Acuticoccus sp. I52.16.1: one gene and its partner. The protein of the gene in region 1 interacts with the protein of each later gene in a pairwise test. Links are inferred from orthologs where the notes say so. Each region holds a gene or a part of one and is shown on either strand. Other genes may lie near its edges.

Region 1 (8,150 bases):
ACGCTGCGGCCCACCGTCCTCAACCTCAACGACGTCGTGGCCGACCTCTCCATCATGCTCGACCGCCTACTGGGCGAGACGGTGAAACTGGAGCTGGCCTACGGGCGCGACCTGTGGCCGGTTCTGGCCGACCTCTCCCAGATCGAGCAGGTGGTCATCAACCTCTCGGTCAATGCGCGCGATGCGATGAAGGGAGGCGGCACGCTCACCATCCGCACCCGCAACGTGCCCGCCGGGGAAGCGGAGAGCGACGGCGCGGACGAGGTCCCCGGCGACACCGTGCTGGTCGAGATCGAGGACGTCGGCACCGGCATGCCGCAGGAGATGCTGGACAAGATCTTCGAGCCCTTCTTCACCACCAAGGCGACCGGGGAGGGCACCGGGCTCGGCCTGTCCACCGTCTACGGCATCGTCAAGCAGACGGGGGGCGCCCTGTCGGTCAAGAGCGAGGTCGGGACGGGGACGATCTTCCGCATCTACCTGCCGCGCACGGAGGTCGCCGAGCGTTCGCCCGCCAGCGCGGAGAGCGAGCGCGCGCCCGCCCCCAGCGGCGACCTCACCGGCTCGGCCACGCTGCTGCTGGTGGAAGACGAAGAGGCGATCCGCACCTTCGCCGCCCGCGCCCTCACCGCGAAGGGCTACCGCGTGCTGTCGGCCGAATCGGGTGTCGAGGCGGCGGAGATCTTCGCCGAGGAAGGCGACGCGATCGACCTCGTGGTCACCGACGTCATCATGCCGGAGCTGGACGGGCCGAGCCTCGTCAAGAAAGTGCGCGCCGAGCGACCCGACCTCAAGGTTCTCTTCATGTCCGGTTACGCCGATGGCGCCTCGCTGGACGAATTGCCCGACGCCCAGTTCCTCGCCAAACCCTTCACGCTCAAGGCTTTGGCGGAGGCCGTGAAGCGCGAACTGGGGCGCAGCTGAGGCCCCGGCGCGATCGCCGCGGGTCTTGATTTCTTCCTGTGTGAATCTTTGGGCGAGGGCTCTTCGGCGCCCGCCCGACGCGATAGGTTGCGATTGCCAGAGCAGATCGCCCGATGGGTTAACGCAATCTTAACGTGCCGAACAGATTGCGAACGCCGCCGGTTTGTGTAACACTGAAATCCAATCAAGGTGGGCCTAAACTATGAAGCGCAAAGGATCAGCGATGGCGCAGTCGGATCTACGCCTGGTTGAGGGGTCGTCCGTGGACAAGACGAAAGCGCTGACGGCGGCGATCAGCCAGATCGAGCGCTCGTTCGGCAAGGGCTCGATCATGAAGCTCGGCGCCGGGCAGACGATCGAGGTCGAGACCGTGTCGACCGGCTCGCTCGGGCTCGACATCGCCCTCGGCATCGGCGGCCTGCCCAAGGGCCGCATCGTCGAGATCTACGGACCGGAGTCGTCGGGCAAGACGACGCTCGCCCTTCACACCGTCGCCGAGGCACAGAAGAAGGGCGGCATCGCCGCGTTCATCGACGCCGAGCACGCGCTCGACCCGATCTACGCCCGCAAGCTCGGCGTCCAGGTCGACGATCTGTTGATCTCCCAGCCGGACGCCGGCGAGCAGGCGCTCGAGATCGCCGACACGCTCGTCCGCTCCGGCGCGGTGGACGTCCTGGTGATCGATTCGGTGGCCGCGCTCACCCCGCGCGCCGAGTTGGAAGGCGAGATGGGCGACCAGCTCCCCGGCCTGCAGGCGCGGCTGATGAGCCAGGCGCTGCGCAAGCTGACGGGCTCGATCTCGCGCTCGCACACCATGGTCATCTTCATCAACCAGATCCGCATGAAGATCGGCGTGATGTTCGGCTCGCCGGAAACGACCACCGGCGGCAACGCGCTGAAGTTCTACGCCTCCGTCCGGCTCGACATCCGCCGCATCGGCGCCATCAAGGACCGGGACGAGGTCGTCGGCAACCAGACCCGCGTGAAGGTGGTGAAGAACAAGCTCGCCCCGCCGTTCCGCGAGGTCGAGTTCGATATCATGTACGGCGAGGGCGTCTCCAAGCTGGGTGAGCTGCTCGACCTCGGCGTGAAGGCCGGCATCGTCGAGAAGTCGGGTGCCTGGTTCTCCTACGACTCGCAGCGTCTCGGTCAGGGGCGTGAGAACTCCAAGCAGTTCCTGCGCGACAATCCCGAGATCGCCAACGCCATCGAGGCCGCGGTCCGGCAGTCCGCCGGCATCATCGCCGACAAGATCGCCGGCGTCCCGGAAGACGACGCCGACGGCGACGCCGATGCCGACAGACCCGACGAAGACGGCTACGACGCCGGCGAATAGGCGGCGCGGGCCACGCGCCCGGAACTGACGACGGAGGGCGCGCCTTGGCAACCATGGCGCGCCTTTTTTCGTCGCAGGAGCGACGCGGCGCGCCCGTCCGTCAGGCAGGGCGCCTCGGGGGTGAGCCGGCGGCCTCAGGCCGCGGCGGCCGCCATGTCCCGGCGCAGGCTCGCGGCGAAGTCGGGGTAGGTCTCCGACAGCTCGTCGAGGACGCGTGTCCGAAGGAGGTGCGTCACCTCGGGCGATGAGGCCGGCGTCGTGACGGGGGCCGGCGCGTGGTCGAAGCGGAAGCCCGTCGCGGCCACGACCTCGTCCAGTGTGTGGCCGGGGTGGAGGGACCGCAGGGCGAAGCGCCGGCGGGCCTTGTCGAAGTCGAACAGGCCCTTTCCGGTCAGGAGCGCGTACGGGCCGCCGGTGCGGAAGGTGCCCGGCTCGCTCACACCCGGCGCGGAGACGAAGTCCACCTTCGGCACGAAGACGCGCGGGGAGTGCTCCTCGCGGAAGAGGATCACCCGCGGGATCACGTAGTAGAGGTAGGCCGATCCGAACGAGCCCGGCCAGCGCACGTCCACCTCGGGATATGTGCCGGCGCCGACCAGGTTGATGTTGGCCTCTCCGTCGATCTGTCCGCCGCCGAGGAAGAAGGCATCGATCCGCCCCTGTCCGGCGCAGTCGAACAGCTCGACCCCGCCGTTGGTGAAGAAGTTGTGCCGGACCGAGCCGAGGATCGAGAGGCGCACCGTCGGCTTCCCGGCCGCCTCGTCCAGCGCCCGGCGCAGCATCGCCCCCGCCGCCGGGATCGGCGAGGAGGCGCCCACCGCCACATGCCGCACCCCCGCCAGCAGCTCGGCGATGGTGGCGATCAGCACGGTGCGATCGGTGGCGCTCATGCCGGCACCCGGCCCATCAGCGCGTCGATATAGGCCGCCAGCGCCTCCGGCGAGCGGGCGGCGGCGGCGTAGGCCTTCACGGCGGCGACGTCGGTCTCGTACTCGCCCCACAGCGCCAGCGGTGCGGCGCCGCCCGGGGCGAGGCCGATCCCGTCGACATACAAAGCGGGGAGGGTGCCGGCGGCGCTCGCCTCGTCGGCCATCAGGTCGGTGTCGAGGATACGCTCCACCGTGACGATGGTGCGGCGCGCGGCGTAGGCCATCGTCGCCAACTCGCGCCGCCGGCCGATGGCGACGTTGCCGAAGCGGTCCGCCGCCGGCGCGTGGAAGAGCGCGACGTCGGGCACGATGGCCGGAATCAGCACCACCGGGTCGCCGGCGTCGGCGAAGGGGTTGTCGATGACCCGCCAGTCGGGTCGGTTGGCGAGGATGTCGGACCCGATCAAGCCGCGCATCGGCAGGAACGGGGCGCCCTTCTGCGCCGCGATCAGGCCGGCGTGGATCGCAGGGCACGTCGCGTCCAGCACGCGCACGGCGCCGGAGCGGACCGCGCGGCCGAACGCCGGGGCGCCGCCCGCCTCGCCCAGCGTCACCGCGCTCGTCTCCACCGTCGCCACCGCGCCGGCCCCGATCAGCAGATCGGCCTGGATGCCGCTGGTGGGGACGCAGACGAGGTGCAGGTCGCGCGCGCCACGGCGCAGCAGCGGACCCACCATCGCCATCGACACGCCGGCATAGTCGGCAGGGATGGCGAGCTTGGCCCCGTCCGGGATCGCCTCGGCCAATCGGTCGAGCGGTGTCTCGACGGTCATGATGCGTGCCCTCCGGATGGATCTTGGATTTGTGCCGGTTGTCTCGCGTTTGCGCACGGGCGGCAAGGGGACGCGGTCCGCCGCCGCCCCCACGGGGGGAGGGAACTTGCAGCCACATCCAGGAATTGATCAAACGAAGGAGATTGCAATATGGCACCGACCATTACGATGAGCCGTGGCCGTGACCGGTCCTACTCGGCGGCTCCCTCGACGGCTGAACTCGACAAGCTGGCGCACCTCTTGGACTCGAAGTTCAGGTTCATGGGCGTGCGCTTCGGGCTCGACTCGGTCCTCGGTATCGTGCCGGGCGTGGGCGACCTCGCCGGGCTGGCGATATCGGCCTACCTCATCGGCCAGGGGTACCGGATGGGGGCGCGCAAGCGGACCTTGGCGCGAATGGCCGCGAACGTCGCGGGTGATTCGCTGATCGGCTCGATCCCCATCGTCGGCACCGTGGCCGACGTGATGTGGAAGGCCAACAACGCCAACATGCGCCTGCTGAAGCGCGATCTGGCACGGCCGGGTGCGATGCGTCGCAACTAGGAACCACCCGCGCGGCAGAAAAGCCGCGCGGACGCCGCTCAGCGGAGCGCGTGCCGCCTCACCGGTGGAAGCCGCGCGCCGTCGTGCCGCCGTTGGGTCCGCGGCGCACCACGCCGCAGCCGTGGCCACGCGCGCACCCGCCCGCCGCACCGGCGGTTCCGCCGTTGGGGCCGACCACCCGCCGCGCGCCGCCGCACCCGTTGGGGCCGCAACCGCCCGCGGACGTGACCGTCCCGCCGTTGGCGCCGGTGACGCGCCGCGCCCCACCGCATGCGGCGCCGACGCAGCCGGCCACCGCGCCGCCGGAGGCGTGCGGGGCGTAGGCGGTCCAGCGGCCGTACCAGGGATAGGCGGTATAGTAGCTGTTCCAATAGGCCTTGGAGAAGCCGACGACGGTGATGCCCACCGCCGCCGCCGTGGCCGCGGAGACGACCACGCCCCCGCTCGGCCCGGTGGCGGTGATGTAGGACGCGGATACCCACCCGCGCGCCGTGCCGTAGCCGATGTCGCACCACGCATAGGAGCTGATGCACCCGTAGGTGACGATTTGCGCTCCCGCCGGAACCACGGTGACGACGGGGTACGATGTCGCCGGTCCTGCGCGCAGGTTGACGTTGCTGGTCGCGACCGACGGTGTCGCCGCCCGGGCGGTGCTCGGCGCCATGCTCGCCACGGCCAGCGCGAGGAGGACGAGCACGCCGGCGCGCAAGTCGGCGATGCAGTGGCGGCGCGTGTGGTCGACGCTCTCGGAACAGCTCACTTGTTCATGACCTTGGCGATGGCGGAGCGGCAGCCCGGCGTCACCGCCGCGGCATTCTCTTGCAGGCAGGCCGCGATGCGGCCCTTGCCGCGCGGCACGTCGGGGCAGATGCGTTTCACGTCGGCCTGGCAGGCGGCGGCGACGGTGCGGGCCTCGGCGCGCGTTAGCTGCGGGGGCTGCTGCTGGGCCCATGCGGGCGCGGCGGCGGCGAGCGCGAGGAGGCCGATCGCGGCGGCTCCGGCGATGGAGGGCGAACGGGTCGATAAGGTCATGCGTGTCTCCGATGCAGCGAAGGGGGGACCGTCCGGGCGGCGACGAAGCGGGGAGACTGCGCGGCCGATGTCACCGGACTTCGACCGGACGGCATCAGTGCGTTCCAAAATGTCGCCTAGCTATATCGCTTTGTAACAGCGACCGGTTTGGAGCGGGACGAGGGGAGACCGCGCCGGGATGCGGCGCGGCCGTCGGTGTCAGGCGGCGCCTTCCATCGCGGTGGCGATGGCGGCGATCGCCTCGTCGGCCTTGTCGGCGTCGGGGCCGCCGGCCTGGGCCATGTCGCGCCGGCCGCCGCCGCCTTTGCCGCCGAGCGCGGCCGAGCCGGCCCGCACCAGGGCGACGGCGTCGAACCGCTCGGCGAGATCCGGCGAGACCGTGACCACCACGGACGCGCGGCCCTCCTCGCGGCCGACGATGGCGACGACGGCGGAACCGGCGGCGGTGCGCGCCTCGTCGGCCAGACCCTTCAGCGCCTTGCCGGGCAACCCGTCGACCACGCGGCCGACGAATGTGACGCCGGCGATCTCGCGCGCGGCGTCCGCCTGGGCCGGACCGGCCAGCGCCAGCTTCTTCTTCGCCTCTTCCAGCTCGCGCTCGAGCCGGCGGCGCTCCTCGACCAGCACCTCGACGCGGGCGGGCGCCTCGTCCGGCGCGACGCGCATGGCGCCGGCGACGGCGCGCAGCTTTTCGCGTGCGCCGGAGAGGTGGCGCCGCGCGGTTTCACCCGTCAGCGCCTCGATGCGGCGAACGCCGGCCGACACCGCCGCCTCTTCGACGATGGTGATGAGGCCGATATCGCCGGTGCGGGCGACATGGGTGCCGCCGCACAGCTCCACCGAGAAGCGCCGGTTCCCCTCGCGCCCCATGGAGACGACGCGGACCTCCTCGCCGTACTTCTCGCCGAAGAGGGCGCGCGCGCCGGACTCGATCGCGTCGTCCACACCCATGATGCGGGTGTCCACCACGTCGTTCTCGCGGACGCGGCTGTTGGCGGCGCGCTCGACGGTGGCGATCTCCTCGTCGGTGATCGGCCGGGGCTGGGCGAAGTCGAAGCGCAGGCGCTCCGGCGCGACCAGCGAGCCTTTCTGCGCGACATGGTCGCCCAGCACCTGACGCAGGCACTCGTGCAGGATGTGCGTGGCCGAGTGGTTGGCGCGGATCATGTCGCGCCGCTCGTCCTCCACCTGGAGGGTCATCGCGTCGCCCACACCGAGGGTGCCGGCCTCGACCGTGCCGCGGTGGACGAACAGCCCGTCGGCGAGCTTGGCGGTGTCGCCGATCGCGAACCGGGTGGCGCCGGCGAAGGCGGTCCCCTGGTCGCCGACCTGGCCGCCGGACTCGGCGTAGAACGGCGTCTGGTTGAAGACGACCCGCGCCTCCTGGCCGGCGTCGACCGACTGCACCTCGGCCCCGTCCACCACGATCGCGGCGACGGTGGCATCGGCGCGGGTGGTGTCGTAGCCGAGGAACTCGGTCGCGCCGACGCGGTCGCGCACCGCGAACCAGACGCGCTCGTCCGCCGCGTCACCCGAGCCGGACCAGTTGGCGCGCGCCTTCTTCTTCTGCTCCTCCATCGCGCTGTCGAACCCGGCGCGGTCGACCTTGATGCCGCGCGGGCGCAGGGCGTCCTCGGTCAGATCGTAGGGGAAGCCGTAGGTGTCGTAGAGGGTGAAGGCGGTCTCGCCGGGGAGCGAGGCACCCTGCGAGAGCCCCCCGGTGGCCTCCTCCAGCAGCGAGAGGCCGCGCGTCAGGGTGCGGCCGAAGCGGATCTCCTCCTGCTCCGTCGTCTCGATGATGAGGGCCTCGGCCCGCTGCAGCTCGGGGTAGGCCTGGCCCATCTCGCGGGTGAGCGCGGGGACCAGCTTGTGCAGCACCGGCTTGGTGGCGCCCAGCATGTTGGCGTGGCGCATGGCGCGGCGCATGATGCGGCGCAGCACGTAGCCGCGGCCTTCGTTGGAGGGGAGAACCCCGTCCGCCATCAGGAAGCCGAGCGCGCGCAGGTGGTCGGCGATCACCTTGAACGACGGGTTGAGCGTTCCGTCCGCATTGCGCGACTTGACGCCGATCGCGTCCTCCGCCGCTCCGATCAGGCCGCGGAAGAGGTCGATCTCGTAGTTGTCGTGCACGCCCTGGAGGATCGTCGCGATGCGCTCCAGGCCCATGCCGGTGTCGATCGACGGGCGCGGCAGGTCGACCCGTTCACCGGGGAGCTGCTCGTACTGCATGAAGACGAGGTTCCAGATCTCGATGAACCGGTCGCCGTCCTCCTCCGGAGAGCCCGGCGGGCCGCCCCAGATATGGTCGCCATGGTCGAAGAAGATCTCCGAGCAGGGACCGCAGGGGCCGGTGTCGCCCATGCGCCAGAAGTTGTCGTCCGTCGGGATGCGGATGATCTTCGAATCGGGCAGCCCGGCGATTCTTTTCCACAGGTCGAACGCCTCGTCGTCGTCGGCATAGACGGTCGCCAGCAGACGATCGGCGGGGAGGCCGAATTCCTTGGTGACGAGGGTCCAGGCCAGCTCGATCGCGCGATCCTTGAAGTAGTCGCCGAACGAGAAGTTGCCCAGCATCTCGAAGAAGGTGTGATGCCGCGCGGTATAGCCGACGTT
Region 2 (8,141 bases), 490 kb from region 1 along the record:
GCGGCGCTGGCGACGGGCGTGAAGCGCCTCACCGCGCTCCTCGACCGCTACGGCCGCGAGACGGTGGAGGCCGCGATCGCCGAGCTGGAGACCCGCGGCGAGGCGCTGATGCGCACGCACATCGCCGCGATCCCCGACGGTACCTACTCGGCCAGCGCGTTCATGGACTCCGACGGCGTCGTCGACGCGCCGCTGGAGATCGCGCTCGACGCCACCATCGCAGGCTCCGACATCACGCTCGACTTCGCCCGCTCCTCCGCGCCGTGCGCCGGGCCGATGAATTCGGTGTGGGCGTCCACCTTGTCGGCGGTCTACGTCGGGCTGAAGCACATCTTCCCGGACCTGCCGATGAACGCCGGGTGCTTCAAGCCGGTCGCCGTGGCGGGCACGGAAGACACCTTCCTGGAGGCGAAGGAGCCGCGGCCGGTCGCCGGGTGCGCCTCGGAGACCTCGCAGCGCATCGTCGAGGCGGTGTGCCTGACGCTCGCCACCGCGCTGCCGGACAAGACCTTCGCCGCGGGCGCGGGGTCGAGCGGCAACCTCTCCCTCGGCGGGTTCGACCCGGCGACAGGTCAGAGCTACATCATGTACACCTTCTCGGGCGGCGGTTACGGCGGCTGGTGGGGCGGCGACGGGCTCACCAACGGCTGCTCGACCATCGGCATCTCCAAGAACCAGCCGGTGGAGATCCTGGAGCAGCGCTACCCGCTCCTCTTCGAGCGTTACAACCTGCGCGAAGGCTCGGCCGGCGCGGGCGAGTACCGTGGAGGCTACGGCATCGACTACCGCTTCCGCCTGCTGCGCGGGGAGGGCAAGGCCTCGTTCCTGATGGAGCACGGCCGGGTCGGCCCGCCGGGGATTCTGGGTGGCGAGGCGGGCCTCACCAACGAGATCCGCATCGGCCAGGCCGGCCGCGTGACGACCCCCGAGCACCTCTCCAAGGGCGAGGGCTACGTGCTTCACGCCGGCGATTGGATCGAGGTGCTGACCCCCGGCGGCGGCGGCTACGGCGACAAGGCGCGCCGCGCGCCAGAAGCCCGCGCCGCCGACACCGACTACGCACCCGGCAGCGACTGACCCGCTCTGATCCGCCCTGACCTGCCCGGGATAACCGCCGGACGCGCCCGCGCCCAGGGAGGACATATTGGCCTGAGCGTATCCGTTATGTTATAACATAATAGATGGAGCGACGATCGATCCTCCAGGCCCACAGTCAGACAAGGCGCAACTCGATGAAGATGACGTTTCCCGGGCGGACGCTCGCGATGACGATCGCGGCGGCGATGCTTCTCGCCCTGCCGGCCTCCGGCGAGGAGAAGGCCGGCCACGCCCACGCTCAGGACGAGCGGATCTACAAGGGCTATTTCGACGATGACCAGATCCAGCCCCGCTCGCTCGGCGACTGGGCGGGAGACTGGCAATCGGTCTACCCCCTCCTGATGAACGGCGACCTCGACGTCGTCATGGAGCACAAGGCCGAAACCGGCGACCAGACCGCCGAGGCCTACCGTGCCACCTACGAGGTCGGCTACGAGACCGACGTCGAGCGCATCACCATCGAGGGCGACACGGTGACCTTCTACAGGGGCGGCGTGCCGGTGAGCGGCCGCTACGCGGACGACGGCTTCGCGGTGCTGACCTACAAGAAGGGCAATCGGGGCGTACGTTATATCTTCTCGAAGAGTGAGGGTGACGACGCCGCGCCCGCCTTCATCCAGTTCAGTGATCACCGCATCGCGCCCGCGCACGCCGACCACTACCACCTCTATTGGGGTGACGACCGCGCCGCCCTGCTGGAGGAGGTGACCAATTGGCCGACCTATTACCCCTTCGACCTCGGCCCCGAAGAGATCGCCGACGCGATGATGGCCCACTGAGCAAGCCCCGCCGCGCCGCCCGCAGTCGGAGGGGCGCGGCGGACGGGCATCAGTCTTCCGGGTATCAGTCTTCCGGGACGATGAAGTCGAGGATGGCGGCGGCGTCGAAGCGGCCGTCGAGAGTGCCGAAGCCGGCGCGGAAGCGCTCGCGCAGCCGCGTGGCGATGTAGGCGTCGGCGATCACGCGCGGCAGGTTGCGGCGCATCGCCGAGGCGGCGGCGACCATGGCGAGCTGCTCGGCGAAGGCGCGGGCGAGGGAGGCGTCGCCGGCGGCACGCTCGCCCAGCTCCAACGTGTCTTCGATCAGGTCGGCGTTGGCGTTGCCGAGATCGGCGCCGAGCTCGCCCAGCGCGTCCTGCAGCACTGCTTTGTCCCGGTCGACCTGCATGACGAGGTCCATCGCCGCCTCGTTGGCGGTGCCGTCCCATTGGGCGAGGGCGGTCAGGTCGGCATGGAGGCGGGCGGCGGGATGCAGCGCGTCGAACGCCGCCCCGCCGATCGCCTCGGTGCAGGCCAGCGCCACCTGCGGCGCGACGGTCATGGTGTAGAAGCGTGCCGCGGGGGTGACGAGGCGGGCGAGGGCGTGGTCGCCGTCCCGCTCGAACGCCTGATCGAAGCCGGCGGCGACGCGCATCGCGAGGGCCGTGTGCGCCGCGCTCTCGAGCGCGAGGTCGGCGAGGAGGCGGGCATGCAGCGGGTGGCTGACGAGGAGCTTGCCGAACGATTCGCGGTAGCGCGCGTGGTGGACCGCACGGCCGACCGCGGCGCGCATGGCGCCGGCGGCGACGATCGTGCTGTCGAGCTGGAGGAGGGTGCGCACGTCACGCAGGACGTGGAGGCCGCGGCCCGGCTCGCCGAGAATGCGCCCGGTGGCCCCCTGGAACGACAGGCTCGCCACCGCCTGCGAGGCGAGCCCGCCGACGTCGCGCAGTGCCTCGATGGTGATGGTGTCGGCGTTCTCGGGCCCGTAGCGGGGCACCATGGCGGCGGTCGGCCCCTCGATCGTGCGGGCGAGCACGAGGGCGACGTCGGCCGCCGGGGCACAGACGAACCACTTGTCGCCCGCCAGGCGCAGGCGGTCGCCGGCCACGACCTCGCCGCGCATGGCGACGGCGCTGCGGTCGGCGCAGCTATCCCGCTCGGTGAGGGCGAGGGTGATCGTCGCGCCGCCTTTCTCGGACAGGGCGGCGGGCTTGCGGTCGTACCGGCGGGTGGCGACGAGGGGGAAGAGCTCGGACTCCAGGTCGCTGGCGTAGGCGAGGGCGGCGACGGAGGCGTGGGTGGCGCAGACCTGCGTGAGGTGGCCGCGGTCGCACTGGGCGGTGAGATAGAGCACCGCCGCGCGCATGCGGTGCTGGCGCCGGTCGTCCCCGTCCTCCCACGCGGAGGAGGCGAGGCCGGCGGTCACGCTGCGGTTCATCAGCGCGTGATAGGCGGGGTGGATCTCCAGCTGGTCGACCCGGTAGCCGTCGAAGTCGGTCCGGCGGAGTTGCGGCGGGCAGGCCGCGGCGATGCGCGCGACCTCCTGCGCCTCTGCCGAGCCCCAGTAGGCGCCGATCGCCTTGAGATGGTCTTCGCCGGCCTCGTCGAGAGCCGAATCGAGTGTTGCGGCGAGCACGGGATCGGACGCGAACGTATTGAGGCCAGCATATTCTGGCGGACGGGCCGGGGAGGACACGGGTTCCGTCGCGCGGCGAATGCCGACGCGCCGGTTCAGCGTGTCGTCCATCGTCTTGTGCAACAAGCCATCCTCACCACCGACCCAGTGTCACGGCCGTCGGTAAGATGTAACCGGGCCTTGGCCCGGCATCAACGCCCGACTTGCGTCGCGACGAGCTTTCGGCCACCAATCGCCGCGTGATGGGCTCCAGCCCGGCGGTCGCCCGCGCGATCGGCGAGTCCGGAGCCGGACCGCGAGACGGACCGCCGGGCGCCCGGCCCGCCGGCTGCGCGACGAACGCTCGGGGAGACGATGCCGGATCCGATCAGCTGGGCCGCCGTGTGGCCCTACTTCGCCGCCGCGTTCGTGGCGAGCTACCTCTCCGGCTCGATCCCGTTCGGCCTGCTGCTCACCCGCCTCGCCGGCCTCGGCGACGTGCGCAAGATCGGCTCCGGCAATATCGGCGCCACCAACGTCCTGCGCACCGGACGCAAGGACCTCGCCGCCGGGACGCTGTTGCTCGACGCGCTGAAGGGGGCGGTGCCCGTCCTCGTCGCCTGGCGCGTCGGCGGGGCGGACTTCGTCGTCACGGCCGCGCTCGGCGCCTTCCTGGGGCACCTCTTTCCGGTGTGGCTGGGTTTCCGCGGTGGCAAGGGCGTGGCGACCTACATCGGCGTCCTGCTGGCGGCCTCCTGGCCGGCGGGGCTGGCGTTCGCCGGGATCTGGCTCACCACCGCCTTCGTGACGCGGTTCTCCTCGCTGGCGGCGCTGCTGGCGGCCCTCGCGACGCCGATCGTCCTGGCGATCCGCGGCGAGTTGCAATACGCGGAGATCTTCGGCGTCTTGACGGCGCTGCTCTGGTTCAAGCACGCCGCCAACATTGCGCGGCTGCTGAAGGGCACCGAGAGCCGGATCGGCAAGAAATGACCGGGCCGGCGACCGAGACGGACCGGCTCGACTGGCTCCGCCTCATTCGCTCGCAGAACGTCGGTCCGGAGACCTTCTTCACTCTGCTGCGCCGTTTCGGCTCTGCGCGCGCCGCGCTGGAGGCGCTGCCGGACCTGGCGGCGGCGGGCGGGCGGCAGCGGCCCATCGTGGTGGCGGACCCCGGCCGGATCGAACGTGAGCTGACCGCCGCCGCCCGCCTCGACGTTCACTACGTCTTCTTCGGTACGGCCGCCTATCCGCCGCTCCTCTACGAAATCAGCGGTCCGCCCCCGGTGTTGACGGTCCGCGGCGACATCTCGTTGGCGCAGCGGCCCAGCATCGCGGTGGTCGGCGCGCGTCAGGCCTCGGCCTCCGGACGCACCATCGCGCGCACGTGGGCCGAGACGTTCGGCCGCGAGGGATGGACCGTGGTGTCGGGCCTGGCGCTGGGAATCGACGCGGAGGCGCATCGCGGCGCGCTCGCCACCGGCACAGTCGCGGTGATTGCCGGCGGGGTGGACCGGCCGAGCCCCGAGGCCAACCTCGACCTCGCCGCCGCGATCGCCGACCAAGGCGCGCTGGTCTCGGAGATGCCGTTGGGCGTGGAGCCGTTTGCGCGACTTCTGGTGCGCCGCAATCGGTTGATCGCGGGCCTGTCGCACGGGGTGGTGGTGGTGGAGGCGGCGGCGCAGTCCGGCGCGCTCTACACGGCCGACTTCGCCGCCAGTGCGGCGCGGGACGTGTTCGCGGTGCCCGGCTCCCCGCTCGATCCGCGCGCGGCCGGATGCCTGAAGCTCCTGAAGGAAGGTGCGACACTGGCGATCGACCCGCGCGACATCGTCGACCAGCTCCGGCCCGCCCAGCAGCCCATGCTGCCCGGCTTCGGCGAGGAGGACGACGGGAGGTTGCCGCAAGAGACGCCGAGCGACGTGATCGACGAGCTGCGCCGTGCGCTTTCGCCCGCCCCGGTCTCGGTGGACACGCTGGTTCGCGTCACAGGGCTGGCGACGGGGACGGTCATCGCCTCGTTGGTCGAACTGGAACTCGCAGGTCACGCCGAGCGCGAACCCAACGGCATGGTGCGCGCCGCGACCCCCGCCGCCGGCTGACGGCCGCGGCGGGGCGCAAGGGAGGGTCCCACAACCCTCCCGGCCGATCCCTACCAGATCGGCTTGCGCACGCAGACCGTCTTGATCTTGACGATGAAGGCGTTGTGGAAGTCGCTCCAGACGCGAACCTTCTTGTCGAAGCAGTGGCGGCGGAAGTGCGCCCGGTGGTTGAACGTCGTCACCCGGCGGTGGGAGTGGAAGCTGTGGCCGCCGACCTGGGTCGTGCCCGCTTCGGCCGCGATGGCCGGCGCGCTGAGCGGGGCGGCGTTCGCGCCGACGGTCCCGGTGACGGCGGTGAACCCGATCACGGCGGCGAGGATGGCGGTTTTCATGGTCATGTCTGGTCTCCGTGTTGGTGAGGCCGGTGTCATCCGGCGACAGGACGGAGATGGGGGCGGCCCGGAGGCGGTCTTGTGCTCATCGGCACAAGCGCCGGGCGGCCGCGCGCCTCGCTCAGGCGAGGAGGTTCTGGATGAGGTGAGAGAGGACGCTGTTGTCGTCGGCGAGTTCGGCCACGAGGCTGGAGTGGTGGTGGTTCTCGGTGAACTCGATGGTCGCGGTGCCGCCGGCGGCGTCCACCGCATCGTACATCCGCGCCGCCTGGCGGCGAAACTCGAACGTCTCGTCCGCCCCCGTGCGCAGGTGCACCGGGCAGCGAATGTCGCCGGCGTGGCGTTGCGGCGAGTAGTCGAGCACCTCGCGTTCGGTCAGGTGCAGCTCGTCCTGCATAGGGGCGTAGCGCAGCGGGTCGAGGTCGTAGATGCCACTGATGGCGACGATCGCGAGCGGCGGGTCGGACAGCCGCGCCGACGCCTCCAGCGCCAGGTGCGCGCCCGCAGAGTGCCCCGTCAGCAGCACCGTGTCCGCCTCGGTCATGACGATTTGGCAGGCGTTGACGACGTCCTCCACCAGGTCCGGCATCCGCGCGCTGGGCATCAGGCGATAGTCGATGTTGTAGAAGGTGGCGTCGCTGGCGGCGGCGGTCTCGGCCGCGAACGCGAAATCGTCGGCGCACCCGCTCTTCCAGCCGCCGCCGTGGATGAAGACGAGCGCGTGGGTGGGTCGCCCGAGCCGGGAGCGCCACACCACCTGGGCGTCGTGCGGTCCGGTGGGGATGCGTTGAGGCGCGCCGAAGGCGTCCGCGCGAGCCGAGAGCGCTTCGTGCCGGTCTTGCCACGCGGCAAAATCAGGGATGGCCGCCGTGGTGTCGAACTGCGAATTCCAAAATCGTTCTGTGTCGCGCCCCATCTAATCGGGCTCCTCATGTTGGCCGACACCGTGGTCCTAAAATTTCTCCCACGTTATTAACGAACATCTTTGCCTATATTTCATTTGTGGCATCATTTCCGCAGACGATGGCCCAATTGTCGAGGATCGGGTCTGTTCACGAATGCGTGACGGGCCATGAATTCGTTGTCGCGCAAAGTAAGTCGCGGCCTCGAAACCGCGCTTGGCCGTTGGGATTGCGAGGCATTCCATCGCGAGACGCACGATCGGCCATGCGCGAGTTCGCGCCGGCGCCGGCCCCTCTGGCCTGTCGATCGAGCGGCAATAATGGCGAAGAGAAGGCGGGACGGTGCCGCTGAGACGCGCCGGGCCGGCAGAATATGGCAGCGGCGACAGGGGGGCCGGCCACCGCCGCACGGTCTTGCGGGCGCGGCGCGGATGTGCGCCGGCATGGCGCGGAGCCATGGGCGGGCCGCCGCGATCCGGGGCCCGCCGCATGGCATCAATGCTGGTGGGTGGCCTCGAAGGCGGTCTTTTGCGTGTCGGTCGCCTCGCTCTGATACTTCGCCTTCCACTCGGCGTAAGGCATCCCGTAGACGATCTCGCGCGCCGCTTCCTTGTCGAGCGCGATGCCGCGCGCGTCGGCCTCCTCGCCGTACCAGCGGGACAGGCAGTTGCGGCAGAAGCCGGCGAGGTTCATCAGGTCGATGTTCTGCACGTCGGTGCGTTCGCGCAGGTGGTCGACGAGGCGGCGGAAGGCGGCCGCCTCCAGCTCCGTGCGTTCGGCGTCGGTCATGGTGCACACTCCGGTTTCCTGCCCCTTAGGTGGCGCAAAACGGGCGCATGAAAAAGGGGCGCCGAAGCGCCCCTCCCAGATTGCCGCAGGTGCGAGCCCCGGCGCGGCTCAGAGGTCGAAGCAGTTGGCGTAGTAGGTGACGGTCGCCGGCCAGTCGGAGAACACGCCGACGACGCCGACGTCCTGCGCCAGCACGTCGAGCACGGCGTAGTAGTCGCTGTCGCTGTCGATCGCGTCGGTGACGGAGTTGTAGTACCAGCCGCCGCCGTTGGCGAGCGGGCCGGAGCGCTCCAGCGACCAGGTGATGAGGGTCAGGCCCGCATCCTTGGCCGCCTCGGCGTAGGCCGAGGCGACGATCTCGCCGTCGTCGTCCAGCGAGACCAGCATGTTGATCGACGGGGCGAGGTAGTTCACGCCCAATTCGGCGATCTCGGCCGGGGTGTGGGTCCAGGTGGACTCGTCGTCGGCCGACCAGTCGTCCGCCGGCTCCACGAGGTAGACCGCCTGCTGCCCGTAGTCGCCCGCGTTGGCGACCCAGTACTTGA

The links.
Region 2: the proteins of recA (region 1) and dprA interact in binary tests that used the Bacillus subtilis proteins (3 or more experiments, as listed by UniProt). The link is inferred for Acuticoccus sp. I52.16.1 from one-to-one orthologs.

The regions. Positions count from the first base shown.
Region 1 is NZ_CP094828.1:3,310,380-3,318,529, forward strand. What follows is about bases 215-3,203. They hold recA (recombinase RecA), read left to right. Parts: upstream 215-1,147; coding sequence 1,148-2,260; downstream 2,261-3,203. Other genes in these bases: MRB58_RS14955 (ATP-binding protein), read left to right, coding at 215-924; MRB58_RS14965 (CoA transferase), read right to left, coding at 2,395-3,150; MRB58_RS14970 (CoA transferase subunit A), read right to left, coding at 3,147-3,203. Outside these bases: more of MRB58_RS14955, read left to right, coding at 1-214; more of MRB58_RS14970, read right to left, coding at 3,204-3,962; MRB58_RS14975 (DUF4112 domain-containing protein), read left to right, coding at 4,113-4,505; MRB58_RS14980 (SH3 domain-containing protein), read right to left, coding at 4,564-5,265; MRB58_RS14985 (cysteine rich repeat-containing protein), read right to left, coding at 5,262-5,537; alaS (alanine--tRNA ligase), read right to left, coding at 5,736-8,150. UniProt on the Bacillus subtilis protein: Multifunctional protein involved in homologous recombination, DNA repair and competence.
Region 2 is NZ_CP094828.1:3,801,949-3,810,089, forward strand. Bases 3,537-6,516 are described here. They hold dprA (DNA-processing protein DprA), read left to right. Parts: upstream 3,537-4,460; coding sequence 4,461-5,573; downstream 5,574-6,516. Other genes in these bases: MRB58_RS17080 (acyl-CoA dehydrogenase family protein), read right to left, coding at 3,537-3,618; plsY (glycerol-3-phosphate 1-O-acyltransferase PlsY), read left to right, coding at 3,850-4,464; MRB58_RS17095 (hypothetical protein), read right to left, coding at 5,624-5,911; MRB58_RS17100 (alpha/beta hydrolase), read right to left, coding at 6,027-6,516. Outside these bases: MRB58_RS17070 (hydantoinase B/oxoprolinase family protein), read left to right, coding at 1-1,077; MRB58_RS17075 (ZinT family metal-binding protein), read left to right, coding at 1,233-1,877; more of MRB58_RS17080, read right to left, coding at 1,942-3,536; more of MRB58_RS17100, read right to left, coding at 6,517-6,821; MRB58_RS17105 (DUF1244 domain-containing protein), read right to left, coding at 7,303-7,596; MRB58_RS17110 (glycerophosphodiester phosphodiesterase family protein), read right to left, coding at 7,705-8,141. UniProt on the Bacillus subtilis protein: Protein that helps load RecA onto ssDNA during transformation. Binds cooperatively to circular ssDNA, is able to bridge different segments of DNA. Favors the loading of RecA onto SsbA- or SsbB-coated ssDNA and formation of RecA-DNA filaments.